4 regions of the Paenibacillus sp. FA6 genome follow, and region 1 is predicted to be linked to each of the others. Evidence: riboswitches for the same ligand, from Rfam matches in the RefSeq annotation. Region 1 holds a riboswitch; each other region holds the start of a gene.
What was found. A riboswitch is a leader RNA that binds a small molecule or an ion and turns the genes downstream of it on or off. The one in region 1 is predicted to bind cobalamin.
Positions count from the first base shown of each region.

Region 2: linked by a shared signal. The riboswitch ahead of ACP8HI_RS16850 (ABC transporter substrate-binding protein) and the one ahead of metE (5-methyltetrahydropteroyltriglutamate--homocysteine S-methyltransferase) in region 1 are both predicted to bind cobalamin.
Region 3: linked by a shared signal. The riboswitch ahead of ACP8HI_RS19580 (anaerobic ribonucleoside triphosphate reductase) and the one ahead of metE (5-methyltetrahydropteroyltriglutamate--homocysteine S-methyltransferase) in region 1 are both predicted to bind cobalamin.
Region 4: linked by a shared signal. The riboswitch ahead of ACP8HI_RS02970 (S-layer homology domain-containing protein) and the one ahead of metE (5-methyltetrahydropteroyltriglutamate--homocysteine S-methyltransferase) in region 1 are both predicted to bind cobalamin.

Region 1 covers NZ_CP188820.1:4,127,816-4,132,035, reverse strand. Annotated here, with positions in the region: gene ACP8HI_RS19025 (MFS transporter) at 1-22, opposite strand, end outside; gene ACP8HI_RS19020 (alpha-N-arabinofuranosidase) at 261-1,751, shown strand; gene ACP8HI_RS19015 (DUF6171 family protein) at 1,748-2,023, shown strand; cobalamin riboswitch at 2,235-2,428, shown strand; gene metE (5-methyltetrahydropteroyltriglutamate--homocysteine S-methyltransferase) at 2,575-4,220, shown strand, end outside.
Region 2 covers NZ_CP188820.1:3,592,124-3,596,343, reverse strand. Annotated here, with positions in the region: gene cbiB (adenosylcobinamide-phosphate synthase CbiB) at 1-580, shown strand, start outside; gene ACP8HI_RS16855 (histidine phosphatase family protein) at 571-1,173, shown strand; cobalamin riboswitch at 1,307-1,470, shown strand; gene ACP8HI_RS16850 (ABC transporter substrate-binding protein) at 1,715-2,722, shown strand; gene ACP8HI_RS16845 (FecCD family ABC transporter permease) at 2,719-3,765, shown strand; gene ACP8HI_RS16840 (ABC transporter ATP-binding protein) at 3,762-4,220, shown strand, end outside.
Region 3 covers NZ_CP188820.1:4,259,593-4,263,812, forward strand. Annotated here, with positions in the region: gene ACP8HI_RS19565 (glycosyltransferase) at 1-1,043, opposite strand, end outside; tRNA gene ACP8HI_RS19570 (tRNA-Thr) at 1,389-1,459, opposite strand; gene ACP8HI_RS19575 (MTH1187 family thiamine-binding protein) at 1,544-1,846, opposite strand; cobalamin riboswitch at 2,048-2,311, shown strand; gene ACP8HI_RS19580 (anaerobic ribonucleoside triphosphate reductase) at 2,358-4,220, shown strand, end outside.
Region 4 covers NZ_CP188820.1:649,038-653,257, reverse strand. Annotated here, with positions in the region: gene ACP8HI_RS02970 (S-layer homology domain-containing protein) at 1-1,981, opposite strand, end outside; cobalamin riboswitch at 2,138-2,337, opposite strand; gene ACP8HI_RS02965 (uracil/xanthine transporter) at 2,375-3,673, opposite strand; gene ACP8HI_RS02960 (DUF4127 family protein) at 4,026-4,220, opposite strand, start outside.

The DNA.
Region 1 (4,220 bases):
TGACCTGATGTATATAACGCATGGTGTGTTCGTATCCTCCTATATGTTCTAACCAACCTTACTATTCTAACAGGTTTGGTGCGGGTGTGATGTTCTACAATAATTGGAGTTAGTATGCTTCGATGAAAGGATTGTTTTAACGCATAGAAGTAAGCGCTTAATCTCATAGTTGACACTTCTAGATAGGAGTATTAAACTTATGGTTAATACGTTTATTAAAACATAATACAAATATTAATAACTGAAAGTGAGGCTGTACAATGGTCAATCAAATTACGATTCATGCAGATCAACCAACGGGTACAATTAACCGTAACATTTATGGTCATTTCTCCGAGCACTTGGGACGGTGTATTTACGAAGGGTTCTGGGTAGGAGAGGATTCACCTATTCCTAATACTGCTGGGATTCGTAATGACGTGGTTAAGGCTCTAAAACATATTAAGATACCTGTATTACGCTGGCCGGGAGGCTGCTTCGCTGATGAATATCATTGGAAGGATGGCATCGGACCACGTGAGAATCGTAAGCAAATGGTTAATACGCATTGGGGCGGTCTAGTGGAGAATAACCACTTTGGAACACATGAGTTTCTTCTATTATGTGAGATGCTAGAGTGCGAGCCTTATATATCTGGGAATGTGGGTAGTGGCACCGTTCAGGAAATGTCTGAATGGGTGGAGTATATGACCTTTGATGGCGTGTCTCCGATGGCGGAATTGCGCAGTGAGAACGGTCAAGATAAGCCATGGAAAGTTAAATATTTCGGAGTAGGTAATGAGAACTGGGGCTGCGGTGGTAATATGCGTCCTGAATATTATGCTGACCTATACCGCCAATTTCAGACCTATGTCCGTAACTATGGGGACAATAAAATTCACAAAATTGCTTGTGGCCCGAATGTGGATGACTATCAGTGGATGGAAGTCCTGATGGCAAATGCACATCGCCACATGGATGCAATCAGTCTGCATTACTATACTCTCCCTGGAGACTGGGCTAACAAGGGCGCAGCTACAGGATTTGAGGAGTCTGATTGGTTCATCACGTTAAAGAAGGCGTTATGGATGGATGAGTTGATTACGAAACATACAACTATCATGGATCGCCATGATCCTGAGAAGCGTGTAGGACTTATCGTAGATGAGTGGGGCACTTGGTTCGATGTAGAGCCAGGAACGAATCCAGGTTTCTTGTATCAACAGAACACCATTCGTGACGCATTGGTTGCAGGATTGACCTTCCATATTTTCCATGAACACTGTGATCGGGTGGAGATGGCGAATATTGCTCAAGTCGTGAATGTATTGCAATCCGTTATTTTGACAGAAGGCGAGAAAATGATTCTTACACCTACGTACCATGTATTTGATATGTATAAGGTGCATCAAGATGCTGAGCTTCTATATAGCCATACCGTGACCGCGGATTATGAGCTGGATGGCAACAAGATACCGCAAGTGTCTGTATCTGCTTCCAGAGATAAGCAAGGTGTAATCCATATTAGCTTGTGTAACTTGAGTCATCAAGATGGGGCAGATTTGAACATTGATCTGCGTGGATTAACTGGAAGTAACGTGAAAATAAGCGGAACGGAATTAAAGGCTGCAACAATGGATGCTCATAATACATTTGATCAACCTGACAATGTTGCACCATCTGAATTCACTGCATTTAAACAGATTGGAACAGATATTCAAGTGAAGCTTGCTCCAATGTCGGTAACGGTGCTAGAACTGATTGCGGAATGATTGGACAAGACGCTACATGTAAAGGATGCCGTGAAGAGTACAGAGTAACGGATCAGCAAATTGCTCGTATACTCTCTTCAGTTAAATTAACTCCAGAGCAAAGTGTAACCGATGCGGTATATGTCGAACGATTACAGATATGTAGTGGCTGTACCAAGCTAATGAATAATCATACTTGCACGTTATGTGGCTGTATCGTGCCAGTTATAGCGAAGTTTAGAGATAAGAAATGCCCCTATCCAGGGGATGATCGCTGGGCAAGTTGTAGTTAATTTGGTCTACCAATTAGTAGGATGAAGTAGCTTGATTCTAGGAATATGACGAATTTAGTGCTATACGAATTGTACGAAGTCGGATGAGAATCCGGCTTTTTGTATTTGATATTTGAATTAATCACGACTATAATGGTGGGAGAACTAATTAAATGATATAGTTGCATGAAAATTCACACTAATGTATATTATGCATATAAGACAATGACAAATGAATATTGTGGAAATAGGTGCTCTAGTTTATATAGCTTGAGCTTAAAAGGGAAGTTCGGTGTAATACCGACGCGGTCCCGCCACTGTAACAGAGGAGTCGCTGCTAAGTAACCACTGATTTTAGGATCGGGAAGGGGAGCAGATAGATTACGATTCTGGAGCCAGGAGACCTACCTATTTAGACAGCACTGCTTTACCTACGGGAGATAGGAAGGTGTTAAAGATTGCAGCCAAGCTAGGCATATTTGAGGCATCTTTATCCTTTTTATTGAGGAGAGAGATGTCTTTTTTGATATGAAATTTAGTTATAAGGAAATATGAGGAGGAGTTATTTACACATGTTAAAGAATAGTAATCTAGGTTATCCGCGTATTGGAGCTAATAGAGAATGGAAGAAGACACTAGAAGCATACTGGGCAGGCAAGCTTGATGAAACGCAACTAACGAGTCAGTTGGAGAGTATTCGATTGGATCATTTGAAGCTTCAGCAAGAGAAAGGAATTGACCTTATTCCTGTAAATGATTTCTCGTACTATGATCATATACTGGATGCGACAGCAATGTTTGGACTTGTACCCGAACGCTTTCATTATGAAGGAGGCGTTGTTCCGTTCTCTACCTATTACGCTATGGCAAGAGGAGATAAGGGTGCGGCAGCATGTGAAATGACCAAATGGTTTAATACCAATTATCATTATATTGTGCCAGAACTGAATGGGGCAGTCCCAACGCTTACTGAGAACCGCCCACTCAAAGCCTATCAAGAAGCGAAAGAAAAGCTGGGAATCGAAGGGAAACCTGTATTGATTGGATTGTATACTTATTTGAAACTATCCAAAGGTTATGAGCCGGATCAACTAGATGATCTAATAGAGCAATTCCTACCGATCTACACACAAATTGTACAGGAACTAGCACAAGAGGGTGTTCAGTGGCTACAAATTGATGAGCCTATTCTTGTTACATCGATAACGCAAGAGGATCTGGTACGAATTCGTCGTATTTATACAGCCTTGCATGAAGCAGCACCAGAATTGAATGTGATGCTACAAACGTATTTTGAAGCGGTCGATCATTATGAAGAGATTGTTTCACTACCAGTTCAGGGATTCGGGCTTGACCTAGTTCATGGATTAGAACAGAATTTGCAGTCGATTAAGAAGTTCGGATTCCCTGAAGGGAAAACATTGGGTGCCGGTGTGATTGACGGACGTAACATTTGGCGTTCTAATCTTGAAACTCCGCTTCAATTGCTGAAAGAGCTCTCTGAATTTGTATCTTATGATCGTATTATCGTTCAACCATCTTGCAGCCTACTGCATGTTCCGGTGACCACTAAACCAGAAACAGCATTAGATCCTGTGTTACGAGATGCTCTGGCCTATGCGGATGAGAAGTTAGATGAGATTGTTCTTCTTACGCAAGCTGCTAGTGGTAGTCAAGAGGATGTACAAGTAAAGTTAGATTATAGTCGAAAGGCAGTCGAAGCACTTAATGCATCTCAGTCGAGAAATCGTGTTCATGTTCGACAAGCTGCTGCTAATATAGATACACAGCCATCGACAAGAAAGAGTACGTTCGATAAGCGCCACGTTAGCCAACAAGAGAAATGGCAACTTCCATTCTTACCAACGACGACGATTGGTAGCTTCCCACAGTCACCCGAGATCAGAAAGGCACGTCAGAATTGGAGAAAGGGAGAATGGACGAACGAGCAATATGAGAAGTTCATTCAAGAGCAGATTCAAATCTGGGTTAAATTACAAGAAGAGATTGGGATAGATGTATTAGTTCATGGCGAATTTGAAAGAACGGATATGGTTGAATTTTTCGGTGAGAAATTGAATGGGTTCGCATTTACATTGAATGGTTGGGTACAATCCTATGGCTCACGCTGTGTGAAGCCGCCGGTGATTTACGGAGATGTAGAATTCATTGCTCCGATGACTGTGAAAGAAAGTGTGTACGCACAGTCGTTAACAGA
Region 2 (4,220 bases), 540 kb from region 1:
ACGTGACACAGACCATTTGGAAGAGCCTGAGATTGTTCGCGGAACAGTCGAGACCGTCGCAGAGAATATTGTTGATGCCATTGTGTCACCGTTGTTCTATGCACTTATTGGAGGAGCCCCACTGGCGATGGCTTATCGTGCTGTGAATACATTAGATTCCATGGTTGGTTACAAGAATGATAAATATATCAACTTAGGATGGGCTTCGGCCCGATTGGATGATGCCGCTAATTTCATTCCAGCTCGAATAACAGGGGTACTATTGGTCGTTAGTAGTTGGCTTATGCGTCTTGATTATAAAAGGTCATATCGCACCATAAGACATGACGCCCGTCTCCATCCGAGTCCTAATAGTGGATTTCCTGAATCAGCTGTAGCTGGAGCTCTAGGTATCCGGCTCGGGGGTGAGAATACGTATCACGGTGATGTATCTTTTCGCGCCTATATGGGTGAGTTCTTACGTCCAATGGCTAAGGGGGATATTAAGTCAACCATACGGTTGATGCTAGTCGCATCGCTGTTATTCCTCGTGTTATGTATTATTGCTATATGGGGTTGGGGTGGAACATTATGGAGTTAGAATTGGTATGTATTCGGCATGGCAGAACGCAGTGGAACAGGGACAAACGTTATTTGGGACATACGGATATAGGAATACTCGAAGAGTCACAGTTGGAGCTTTTGTCAGTGAAAGAAGCCCTTAAAGAAAGGGTGTTCCAAAAGGTATTCTGCAGTGATCTGAAGAGATGTAGGGAAACGTTAGATTTGATATATCCTACTTCAGCTGATCAGGTGGCTTTTGATAAACGTTTGCGAGAGATGGATTTCGGAGATTGGGAGGGGCAGACCTACGATCAGTTAAAGCATTCTGATATGTATAGAGAATGGCTGGACAATCCTCAAACGGTGACTCCGCCAGGAGGAGAATCTTGGGGATGTTTTCAGCAGAGACTGGTGGACTTTATGGACAGTTTGGTGTGTATTATGAAAGAAGAAGATAACGACAACCCTATGCGTTCTATACTGCTTGTTACACATGGTGGGGTCATCAGACAACTCGCCACGATGACGATTCCTGACTTGATGTTCTGGGATTTCACCGTTGATCCGGGAAGCTTGTTATCGTTGAAGCTTACGATGTATGAGGGGCAATGGGTAGGACGCTTAAAATGACCCAATATTTAGAGGATGTTCAAAAATCCGACTTTTTGAACTCGAACTATAAGGTCTTGTTAACAATTGGTTTGTAAGGTATCTCTTTTTGATCTATAATTTTGAATAGAGAAGCAAGAACTGTGCTTAAATGAATATAATAACCTTATAAGGTCTAGGAATGTAGAAGCTGAAATAATTGCTTTTAACTCTAGTTAAAGGGGAAGCCGGTGTGAATCCGGCACGGTCCCGCCACTGTGAATCAGGAATGTTAGCTAACCTGTGAGTCAGGAGACCTGCCTTATGAGAAGTACGACGATCCTTCGAGGAAAGGGTTACGTTTGGCTTGTGGAAGTGCCTGTGATTTATTTTAGGTACATAACATACGGCATCTATAGTAGTAACATATGATGCCTGTACAGACGTAATCCCTGGTTCTTTCTAGAAATAGAGGATCAGGGTTTTTGCTATGCGTATATCCTTTCGAAAAGGGGATTCATTGAAATAACAAGGAAAGCATCTCGCACATGATGGAATAAGAAGATAGAGGAGAGAAATAATAATGAAACAAATTTGGAAGAATTGGACCACAGGGGCTTTAGCGCTCATACTCGTACTATCACTTGCGGCTTGTGGAAGTAACAATGAACCGAAGCAAGTAACAGGGCAAGCACCAACACCTACAGAACAAGTCACTCCACCCGTAGAACAGGCAAATGAATTGAGAACGGAATATCCACTAACCGTAGCGGATGCGACAGGTGAAACATTTACATTTACAGAGGCTCCGAAGCAGATTGTATCTATTTCCCCAGCCGAGACGGAAGCCTTGTTCGCGCTAGGATTAGATGATCAAGTTGTTGGAGTATCTGATTATGATGATTATCCAGAAGCTGTGACAACGAAGCCCAAAATGGGTGGTCTGTACAATCCAAACGAGGAAGCGATTATTGCGGCACAACCAGATCTTGTCCTTACAGGTATTTCTATGAGTGTAGAAGCTACTGAGAAGCTGCGTGGTCTAGGAATTACGATCTTCAAGACAGATCCGAAATCGGTGGATGATGTCATTGCAAATATTGAATTGTATGGTCAGATTACAGATCATCAAGCAGAAGCGAAGATCGTTACAGAAAAAATGAAACAAGAGCGAGATGAAGTGACAGAAGCGGTTAAATCACTTACTCCTGATCAGAAAAAGAAAGTATATATTGAGTTTTCCCTAGGCTGGACGGTAGGTAGTGGAGAGTTTATGGACGAGTTAATCACCCTAGCTGGCGGAGTTAACGTTGCCGGAGATATGGTGGGTTGGAATGAAATCAGTGAAGAGAAAATCATTAATGATAATCCTGATGTCATTCTGTACTCCAAGAATGTCATTGATGAGAATACAAAGGAAACATTAGACCAGATTATTAAAGCTCGCAGTGGCTGGAATAAAATTACAGCGGTTAAGAATGATGCTATTCATGCATTAGATGATAACCTGCTTAGCCGTCCGGGTCCACGGGTGACAGAAGGTCTTAAAGTCATTGCAAATGCTATTTATCCTGAACTTATGAAGCCATGAGTAAAAAACTGGCTGGGTATGGAGGACTTGGGGTAATCTTGCTTATCGTGAGCTTCCTGCTCTGCCTTGGAATGGGGGCTGTGGAGCTCCCTATCAAGGATATTATAGGGATTCTATTGCACCGATTACCTTGGGCTGGTGATGCGATCACTCCAACATGGAGTCCTGCATATGAACAGATACTGCTTAAGGTGCGATTGCCTAGAATTATACTAGGTATGCTGGTTGGCGCGGCACTTGCAGTTGCTGGTTCTGGATTTCAGGGAGTATTGCGTAATCCCCTAGCTGACCCATTTACGCTTGGAGTATCTTCTGGGTCTTCTGTTGGTGCGGCTGTTATTATTTTTTTCGGAATGCAGTATTCACTTGTAGGTGCTTGGACTCTTCCTTTGGTTGCTTTCTTAACTGGCATATTGACTCTTTGGGGAGTCCTATCTTTAGCACGCGATGGAGGTAAGATCCCCACAAATAGTCTGATCTTATCCGGTGTTGTTATGCAATCATTTCTAGGTGCAATCGTATCCTTCTTAACTGTGATGTCGAAGCAGACGATTAATGAGATCATGTTCTGGACGATGGGGGGACTTAGTTTCCGCGGATGGTCATATACACTTATGCTGTTGCCATACGTATTGGTTGGATTTGTTGTTATTTGGGGTAGTGCACGTTCTTTGAATTTAATGGCACTTGGCGAACGTCAGGCTGCGCATATGGGTCTTCATGTGGAGCGACTTAAGCTGAGAACATTGATCATATCCACCTTGCTTACAGCAGCGGCTGTATCCGTATCCGGTGTGATTGGATTTGTAGGACTCGTTATTCCTCATATCATTAGATTGATTACCGGACCTGATTATCGACTTATCGTTCCATTATCAGCACTTGGGGGCGCGATCTTCACCATGTGGTGTGATACCGTTGCGCGTTCACTTCTTGCTCCTACGGAAATTCCGCTTGGAGTTGTTACAGCATTCATAGGTGCGCCGTTCTTTGCTTATTTGCTGTACCGTAATAAGAAGCAGAGGAACGGAGGTATGATATGATCGAGGTGACAAAGGTATCCAAAAAATATGGTGAATTCTCCGCACTTCGAGATGTAGATTGGTCGATACGAGAAGGTGAGTGGTGGGGCATCATCGGTCCTAATGGGAGTGGTAAATCAACACTTCTCCAACTAATATCTGGAGTCGATAAGGTCAGTAGCGGGGAACTTATGATTCAGGGACGTCATGTCTCGGACTATAGTCGACGGGAGCTATCTCAGATGTTAGCCGTACTCCAGCAAGATGGTCTTCCTGCGATTCATTATCCGGTTCGAGATATTATAGAAATGGGTAGATACCCATTTCAAGACTGGCTCGGACGAGATCGGGGTAATAATTCTGCAACCATTATTGATGACATCATGTCCAGATTACAACTGATTGATCTAAGTGATCGCCCATTGGATGAACTCAGTGGTGGACAAAGGCAACGTGTCGCATTGGGTAAAGTGATG
Region 3 (4,220 bases), 130 kb from region 1:
GATACAACGGAAATTTCAAAGATTTGTTCGGCCTGTTGTCTCAGCCCTTTGCTACCAAGTAAATTCGGGTTTTCCAAGAGCAATGCATCTTTCACAGCGTTTGTAATATTAGCTTGGTTCAAGGGAAGAAGCATTTTATGATCACAAAAGTAATACTGCATTGCCTTATCAAAATTATCTAATGTTACCAATCCGAAGGTTCCAGCTGCACCGATAGCTATTACTGGTCGCTCACAAAATATGGCTTCCAAAGCAACTCTTCCAGTTCCCACAACATAATTACTTATTGAATACAAATCAGGCATATCCAATCGATTCCCTATATACTGGATGCGATTTGATTTGATTGTTTCGTTAATACGCGTTTTTATTTTTTCGGTCTTCATACCGTCACCGGCAATAAGAAGATGCATGTCTGGAAACTCTTTAAGCAATTTATTTTCACATGCCTTTAACAACAGCTTGCATATCTCATATTTCTCATCTTCCAGTCTGCTGGCGTACAGTAAAACTCTAGATTTTTCAGGGATATTTAATTTTTCCTTGAGATCTGATTTCTTTACAGCAAATTCATTCATATCAATCCCATTTGGGACATGGATCGAATAGATACCTTTATTTCCCAACCATTTCTGAACAGGTATACTGACACTAATAAAAGTAGGTTTAATTGAGCATTTATTGATTGCCTCGTGCAATATCGAGTTATCGTAGTAAGTTCCGTGAATCGTATAAATCATCGGAATATTTAACTTTTGAGATAATTGTACCGCATATCTGGCACTACTCTCCAAATGAGCGTGGATCAAGTTTATTCCTTTGGTTCGTGTCCATTCAACAAATTCTTCCTTATTTTTTTTATAATTATAGACTTCACATGACAGCATTCTAAATTTATTTTCCAAAGGCCCTGCGTCCCCTGCTACAAAAACTGATACTCCTTGTTTTAATAATTCTTTTGTAAGAGAAAGAACATGCGTCTCTGTTCCACCTATGTCAAAGGCATCCAAAATCATAAGCACTCTTACATCTTTATCATCCAACTTCTTCACCCCATTCTTTTTGAAGAATTTCTTTTATATTCTTCTATTATTAAATGGTAAGAAACAAGATTCGAAACGGCTTATAACTAAACTCTTAAAAAATATGTTTTAAATTAAGAAAAACGCCTGTCGGCGTCTTTGGTACAAGAGTTATTATCAGGGGCGGAATGCATCTTTCTTCTCTTGGAGTAGGGGTTAGACTTCCCTCTTTTTCCTCCGGTTTCGATCTTTTTCGAATTAACTTCAACACAATAAGTTCCACGAAAAAAATTATACTTTCTAATCTAGCAAAAGAAGCGCGGATTCTCAAATATGAGAATCCGCGCCACATAAGGTCTTGCAGGATGCTGGTGAAGGGAATTGAACCCCCGGCCTACGCATTACGAATGTGTTGCTCACCCCTGAGCTACACCAGCATAAATAGCATCTTTCCTTCAGAAAACCATTATTTCAACTCTAATCTACCAAAAAACAATGGTCACTCTTTGGCAGATTTGAGATTACTTTAATTTTTCTTGAACCGACTGTATTTTCTGTGCACTAGAGGATGCCTTATCCCGACGATCATCCAGTTTAACAGACGTAGAGACTCTCTCTGCCCCCGATAGAAATGGAGATTCATGCAATGCGGCAATAGCACTCCATACTAATTCAAGAGGCCCTTCAATGATGGTACTCATCGATGTTAATTGATACGTTATTCCCTGCTGATCTTTCAGAACTCGCTGCATATCCGCAACATAAGCACTTAGACTTGTTGTTTGCGTTCCTATCGGAATGACTGTCACTTCTGCAATCGCCATGTTTATTTCCTCCTCTTACATTTCTTGATCTATTGTAACCATTTCACATTCTTTTCGCAAAATATAACACAAATATTTTATTCTTTCTCGCAAACGCAAGTCATAGAAGGCTTGGCAGGGTTTTCATGATTTTTTCATGAGAATCTTTCATTAATACTTGTTTACAAACACCATATATTGAGTTAGATTTATATAGCGCCACTAAATATAGTGAAAACAGGTGATTCGGCTCGTACATCAAATCCGGATCTTAAAAGGGAAGTATGGTGCAATTCCATCACGGTCCCGCCACTGTAACCCAAGAATCGAGCTGCATATTGCAGTCGAATAGGCACAGCCATTGCCACTGTGAGCACAAGCTTATGGGAAGGCGCTAGTTGCCGAATAAACGAACTCCATCTATATATGGAGCACGAATCCGTTTGCTTGGGAAGTCAGGAGACCTGCCTGTTCGACATACACAATAAATCCTACGGTGAAATAGGAAGGGTGGAATATAATAATGGTACTTATGGAATCTAGAAGTAGCTTCTCCTTGGAAGAAAAGATGCTACATGAGGTATCAGGTTTTGGCCACGATATTACAGAGAGTCTAAATGTAGAAATGCTACGTGAGAATGCCAATCTGAATGGGGAAAGCTTTTCAGGGAAAATAGGGAAATTCGGCAGTGAATATGCTAAATGGTACGCAAGATATTACATAATCCCCAAACAACTCATGGCTGCCGTGGATCATAATGATTTATATGTACATGATCTTGATCAATACGCGGTAGGTAGCACGAATTGTATCTTCATTCCATTCGACAAACTTCTATCTCGGGGCTTCAGTACAGGAAGTGGCAGTGTTCGCACACCACAATCCATTTCAACTGCGATGGCCTTAGTTGCGATAATATTTCAATGTCAGCAAAATTCTCAATACGGCGGCGTTTCCGGGAGCAAACTGGATCATGATTTAGCTCCATATGTCGCCAAGTCATTTGCGAAACATTTTCAAAAAGGGGTACACTACTTTAATGAGACTTCTGTGGTCGAAGAGTGTAACATCCATCTAGGTAACCTATCGTTACCCAACTCTCATCCACGTTCTTATTCTTTTGCTATGCAAGAAACTAGGTCAGAATGCCTTCAAGCTGCTGAGAGCTTAATCCATAACCTAAATACGATGTCCAGCCGCGCTGGAGGTCAGATTCCATTCACCAGCATCAATTATGGGACATGCACCTCACTTGAAGGTCAAATGATCATTGATAGTTTACTTAGCGCAACCATGAACGGGCTTGGATGTGGCGAAACACCTGTATTCCCCATTCAAATCTTCAAATGCAAACGTAGTATCAATCAGTCGCCAGGGGATCCTAACTATGATCTTTTCTTGAAGGCGGTTGAATGCTCAACGAAACGATTGTATCCTAATTTCGCCAACATAGATGCTCCCTTCAACCTACAGTATTATGATCCAGCAGATCCCAATACTGAATTCGCTACGATGGGTTGCCGTACTCGTGTGCTTGCCGATCGACATGGTCGCAACCGTTTGTCTGGTAAAGGTAACTTATCCTTCAATACGATTAATCTTGTTAAGTTGGGTATCAAACACGGTGTAGTTAATGGCAATATCAAGCCTAATGAGGATGGATTCCAACAAGATCTCTATCATTTCCTAGATATCGCACTTGATGGACTATTACACCGTTACAAAATCCAATCTCGCCAACCTGCCAAAGCCTCGGACTTTATGATGCGTGAAGGGGTCTGGGAAGGCGGAGAACTGCTAGGTCCTGACGACTCCGTAGAAGAATGCTTGAAGCACGGTAGCCTGTCCATAGGTTTCATCGGTCTGGGTGAATGCATGAAGGCTATGTATGGTAAACATCACGCTGAAAGTGATGTAGTATATACCAAAGCCTTGGAACTCATCTCCTCCATGCGTCGCTACTGTGATCTGAAGAGTGAAGAACATGATCTTAACATCACGTTGATGGCTACACCAGCTGAAGGTCTGTCAGGCAAGTTCACGAAAAAAGATCGAGAAGTATTCGGGTCCATTCCAGGCGTAACGGACCGCGAATACTACACTAATTCTTTTCACGTACCGGTGTATTATAACCTGCCAGCTGCGCGGAAGATTTCACTTGAAGCCCCTTTTCATGAATTGTGCAATGCAGGAGCTATCTCTTATATTGAATTAGATGGAAATGTGCGTAGTAACCAGACTGCTTTTCTCAAAATAGTTCAGTTTGCATTATCACAAAATATTGGCTATTTCAGCATTAACCATCCTATTGATCGTTGTAGCGCTTGCCATTACGAAGGCATTATCGGGGATACCTGCCCACACTGTGGAACAAAGGAAATCGACGTGCCCATG
Region 4 (4,220 bases), 2.5 Mb from region 1:
CTATGAAATCAGTAAAGTGGTTTGTTTTGACGATTAAGTCATTTCCACTGTCATAGGCGTACTCATTATTGCTACTATTTAGCCCTTCTGAATCACCAGCATATTTGTGAATCGCATGAATGGACCCACCTTGGATATAAGCAGCTTCCTTACCGCTCATCCCCGCAAAGGTTAACGTAATAAATTGGCTAAACTCTATCCTTGTATTGCCGCCCATGGAGAACGCTTGAATAATGTTATCCAGCTTCTCACCCTCAGGAACAATCCCGTTCACTTTATTTATTAATGCCGCATCAGTTTTATCTTTAGATGTCATTAATTCAAGTGCAGATGCATCACCACTTGTCACTTGTGAACCCTTCGGAATAACTAAGGATACATTCCCCTTCGTAGCCTTTAATTCAGGTAAACTGCTGTTCACAGGCAAATTAACACTAACCGTCGAATTCTTATCAGCTGGGATTTCTAATGTGATTTCTTTGTTGCTATCCTCTAGATGGATAGGAATGATATAATCTAGCTCATCTTCTGGAATGACAACTTCTGGTTGATCGCCAGATGGCAAGGTTACTTCTATTTCTTTTGGTGACTCTGGTACTTCTGGTACTTCTGGTACTTCATCAGTCATATCATAAAGACGGTTTTTACCATCTACAAATCGATCATAAGCAACAAGTGCATACGTACCTTGATCCGTAGCCATTCCATCTACTTGCCCTGATGCAATATGCTTAAAGCCACCTTCAGGTAAAGCAAAGGTAAGTAAAGCATCGATAGCTGACTTTCCATTTTTGATAAATCTTGAATCTGTATGTGGATCGATACCCAATCCGGTTAAAGCTACAACAACTTGTGCAGTACTTTCAGTGTTGCTACTACCCAAGCCCGCAAAATTACCCGTACTTGCATAACTACCATCGTCCTTTTGAGCTTGTGATAACCAAGTAATTGCCCGATCAACTGCAGCTCCTACATCCGTGTTCGTTGTATAATATGGCGTAAGTCCTTGTAGTGCCATTGCCGTTATATCGGGATCTGGGCCCCCACTGCCTAATGCCCATCCTGCTGCAGCATCAGTACCCTTCTTTATTTCTGCATTCAAAATATATTGTATGAGCATTTCTCTCGTTGTTTGAACGGTCACGCCTTGCACTTGTGGTACTTCGTAGTTCTTACTATCAAGTCCGATAAGAGCAAAGATAGGACCATTAATACCTTGTCTTAGAAGATAATTAAAATCAGCTAGAGATTTCTTTAAATCGTACCCACCGACATCACTTATATCTTTGCCAATGGAACCGAGTCCCAGTATTACTCTTGAATGTTCTGTACTTTTATTTTTATCAAGATGACCATTGTTGTTTTTATTTGAACTTAATTCAATTACTTTATTTACTACATTGCTATAGTAAGTTTCGTAATAGTTACTAGGCACAGGATAATTGGCTCTTGCTAGTGATAGAATCGACCACTCTCCGCTAATCGTTCCAAATGTCGGATTATCTACGGTTTGAACAAGAAAAGTAAGATTCTTATCTAACTGTTCCTTTATTACATCGGTGGATCTTACTTTGTTGAAGACTTCTTTGTAATGGACGACTAGAGTTTCCTCTGCCTTATTTCCTGCTCCGTCTATTGCAGTTATTATAACTATATTATCGCCAGCATCTAGAGAAACTTTGTATTCCTCATTTGAGGCTGATATGACAACGCCATTTAACCTAACCTCTGGCGTTATATCATGATATACATGGTCTGTGACCGTTACTTTAAAACCAAATTCCCTTTCTGTTACTTCCTCATTATTTACTAGTCCTTCTACTACAATAATTGGACTTTCTGTATCTTCCTCTTCCATATTCGTATGTACTTGTGGTACAGATTTTATTACATCCGCATATGACACAGTCAAACTAGTTGAAAACATGGACAAAAATACACTTACAACAAGTAACCAAGCTATGAATCTATTATTTCTCATTTGTACAAACTTCCTCTCATTCTCTTGCTCATAGTAAAAAACGTGATGACACCAACACAATAAAAAAACCCCTCAACATGACATAGTTAAGGGGTTTAATAGAGTAAACAGCTGATTAGCGTGCACTAAAAAACACCTTCCTATCCATCGTAGAGTTAAGGTATATCAAAACAGGCAGGTATTCTGGCTCAAGTATCATCATCCCTACAACCTTCCCAGTTTCCCAGTGGTTTCTTGCAAGGACTCCTCTATTACAGCGGCGGGACCGCGTGGGATTGTCACCCACTTCCCTTTTAACCAATTCATCGTTCAGTCTATCGAACGAAAACATCGGCACCTGTTTTTCTTATTTTATTATCTTGGTCATCATCATATCTAATATATCTTCTTTTGTCATGTTAATATTTTCTTGTCAATATCTCCCCATTTAATGGTAGTCTCCATGATCAGAGAAATAAGGACTCCCATGATGAATCCATTACTAATTATGGGTTGTACAACAGCAGGTAGATTAGCGAATAGCTTAACATCTATTGACATCAGACTTACCCCTATGAGAACTGGTGCTGCAACCCTATGAATAGTGATCGAATCAAATGTGTATCCCTTTAAACTTTTAAAAGAAGTTCCCAACAACTGAAGATAGGCAATAAATAGTACTGCGTTCCCCACTGAGATCGGGAGTGTTGCCAGCATTACCCCAAGGGACGGAATGATTCCTAGAATGATAATAAGTGCTCCTCCAATAAAGAATGGCTTTCGATGAAAGATTTGCGTACTTTCCAAAAATCCGATAGAAGAAGCAAACGGTGCGTAAGACACAAGCCCGAATAACGATGCTACCATACAATATGCACCTGTTAAGAAAAGGGAGTTTCGATATTGACTCGTTGAAGCCTTTTCATTTAATAGTTTAGAAGCTGCTTGAAGAGATGCGATCGTATTGCTCATATTAATAAAACAGCCTAAAAAAGTAATAGTGATAATCCCAAATTGTAAATTTGGACTGCCCAGTGGAAATATCGAAAAAACACCAACTTCGTTCCCACTTAGGGAGTTTGCAGTTGGAAAGAACATAGCATAAAGGCTCCATCCTACGACGATGCCGATTAATAATGAAAAGTTTCCTATGTTCTTACTTCCTTTAATTTTTAAGAGAGCTACAAAGATAGCAATTCCTAATGAAAACAATGTGATCGGCAAATCCAATGTCCCATCTTCATTCACTGTCAACATACCTTTAAAAAAAATAAAAGCGAGCTGAAACGTTAACAGTAACAAAAATACGTTCATCACCATTGGGCCGAATATCTTACGAATAAAAGGAATCGCATTACAGGCAGCCAATATCATAATTAGAGCCCCGGCAAGCAGCATTCCTGTAGCAATTCCCCCTCCGATTTCGACCAGACTAAGTCCAAGTGTAGGAGCAGATAAGCATAAGTTAAGAATTAAAGCCCACATGACACCGGAATGACCTTCCATCAAGGGAAACCGATGCCCAATTAAGCCCTGCAAAATACACGCGACACCTGTCACAATTAGCGAACTTCGTAGAATTGTAGCCACCTCATGGGGAGGTAAATCAAAAGCTAAACCGATTGAAATCGGCACAACGACAATGTTAGCAAAAATGAAAAACACCCATTGTATCGATGCAAATATCGTTACTCGAGAAGTAATTTCCTTCATACTCACCCTATCCTTTATATTAGTAAAATCTCTATTTCTGTTGATCTGATGATATCACAACAACAAAGTCAGCTAAGCTTAACAAATAGACCGCCCCTCGCAAGGTATGCAGTCTATGCTTTCTCGTATTATCGAAGCTTACCACTTAGAAGCTATGTATTGTGCATAATATCAGTAACTGCAAAATCCTTTTAACATTTCATTATAACCACATGCTCTTAAACTTGCAAAATGGAAATCTGTACAATCTAATTGGTCTTAATACAATCTGCCAAAAAAACCAAAGGCTGACCACCCATTTTTGTGGTTCCAGCCTTTGGTTCTGACTTGGTATTATATTAAATCAACCTTATCATTCCAATGTAACCTTAGGGCTTAAGGTAATTTCAAATACACGCTCCCAAATATAATCAGGATTTGCATACGCAAGTGATGCGCTAAAATATTCTGAAAATAACCACGTTGACCCGCTGATTTGGCGTACATTGCAAGCATTCGTCGAAGAGCCGATCCGGAAGGCACTTTTCCCTGCAAGGGTGTTTGTGTA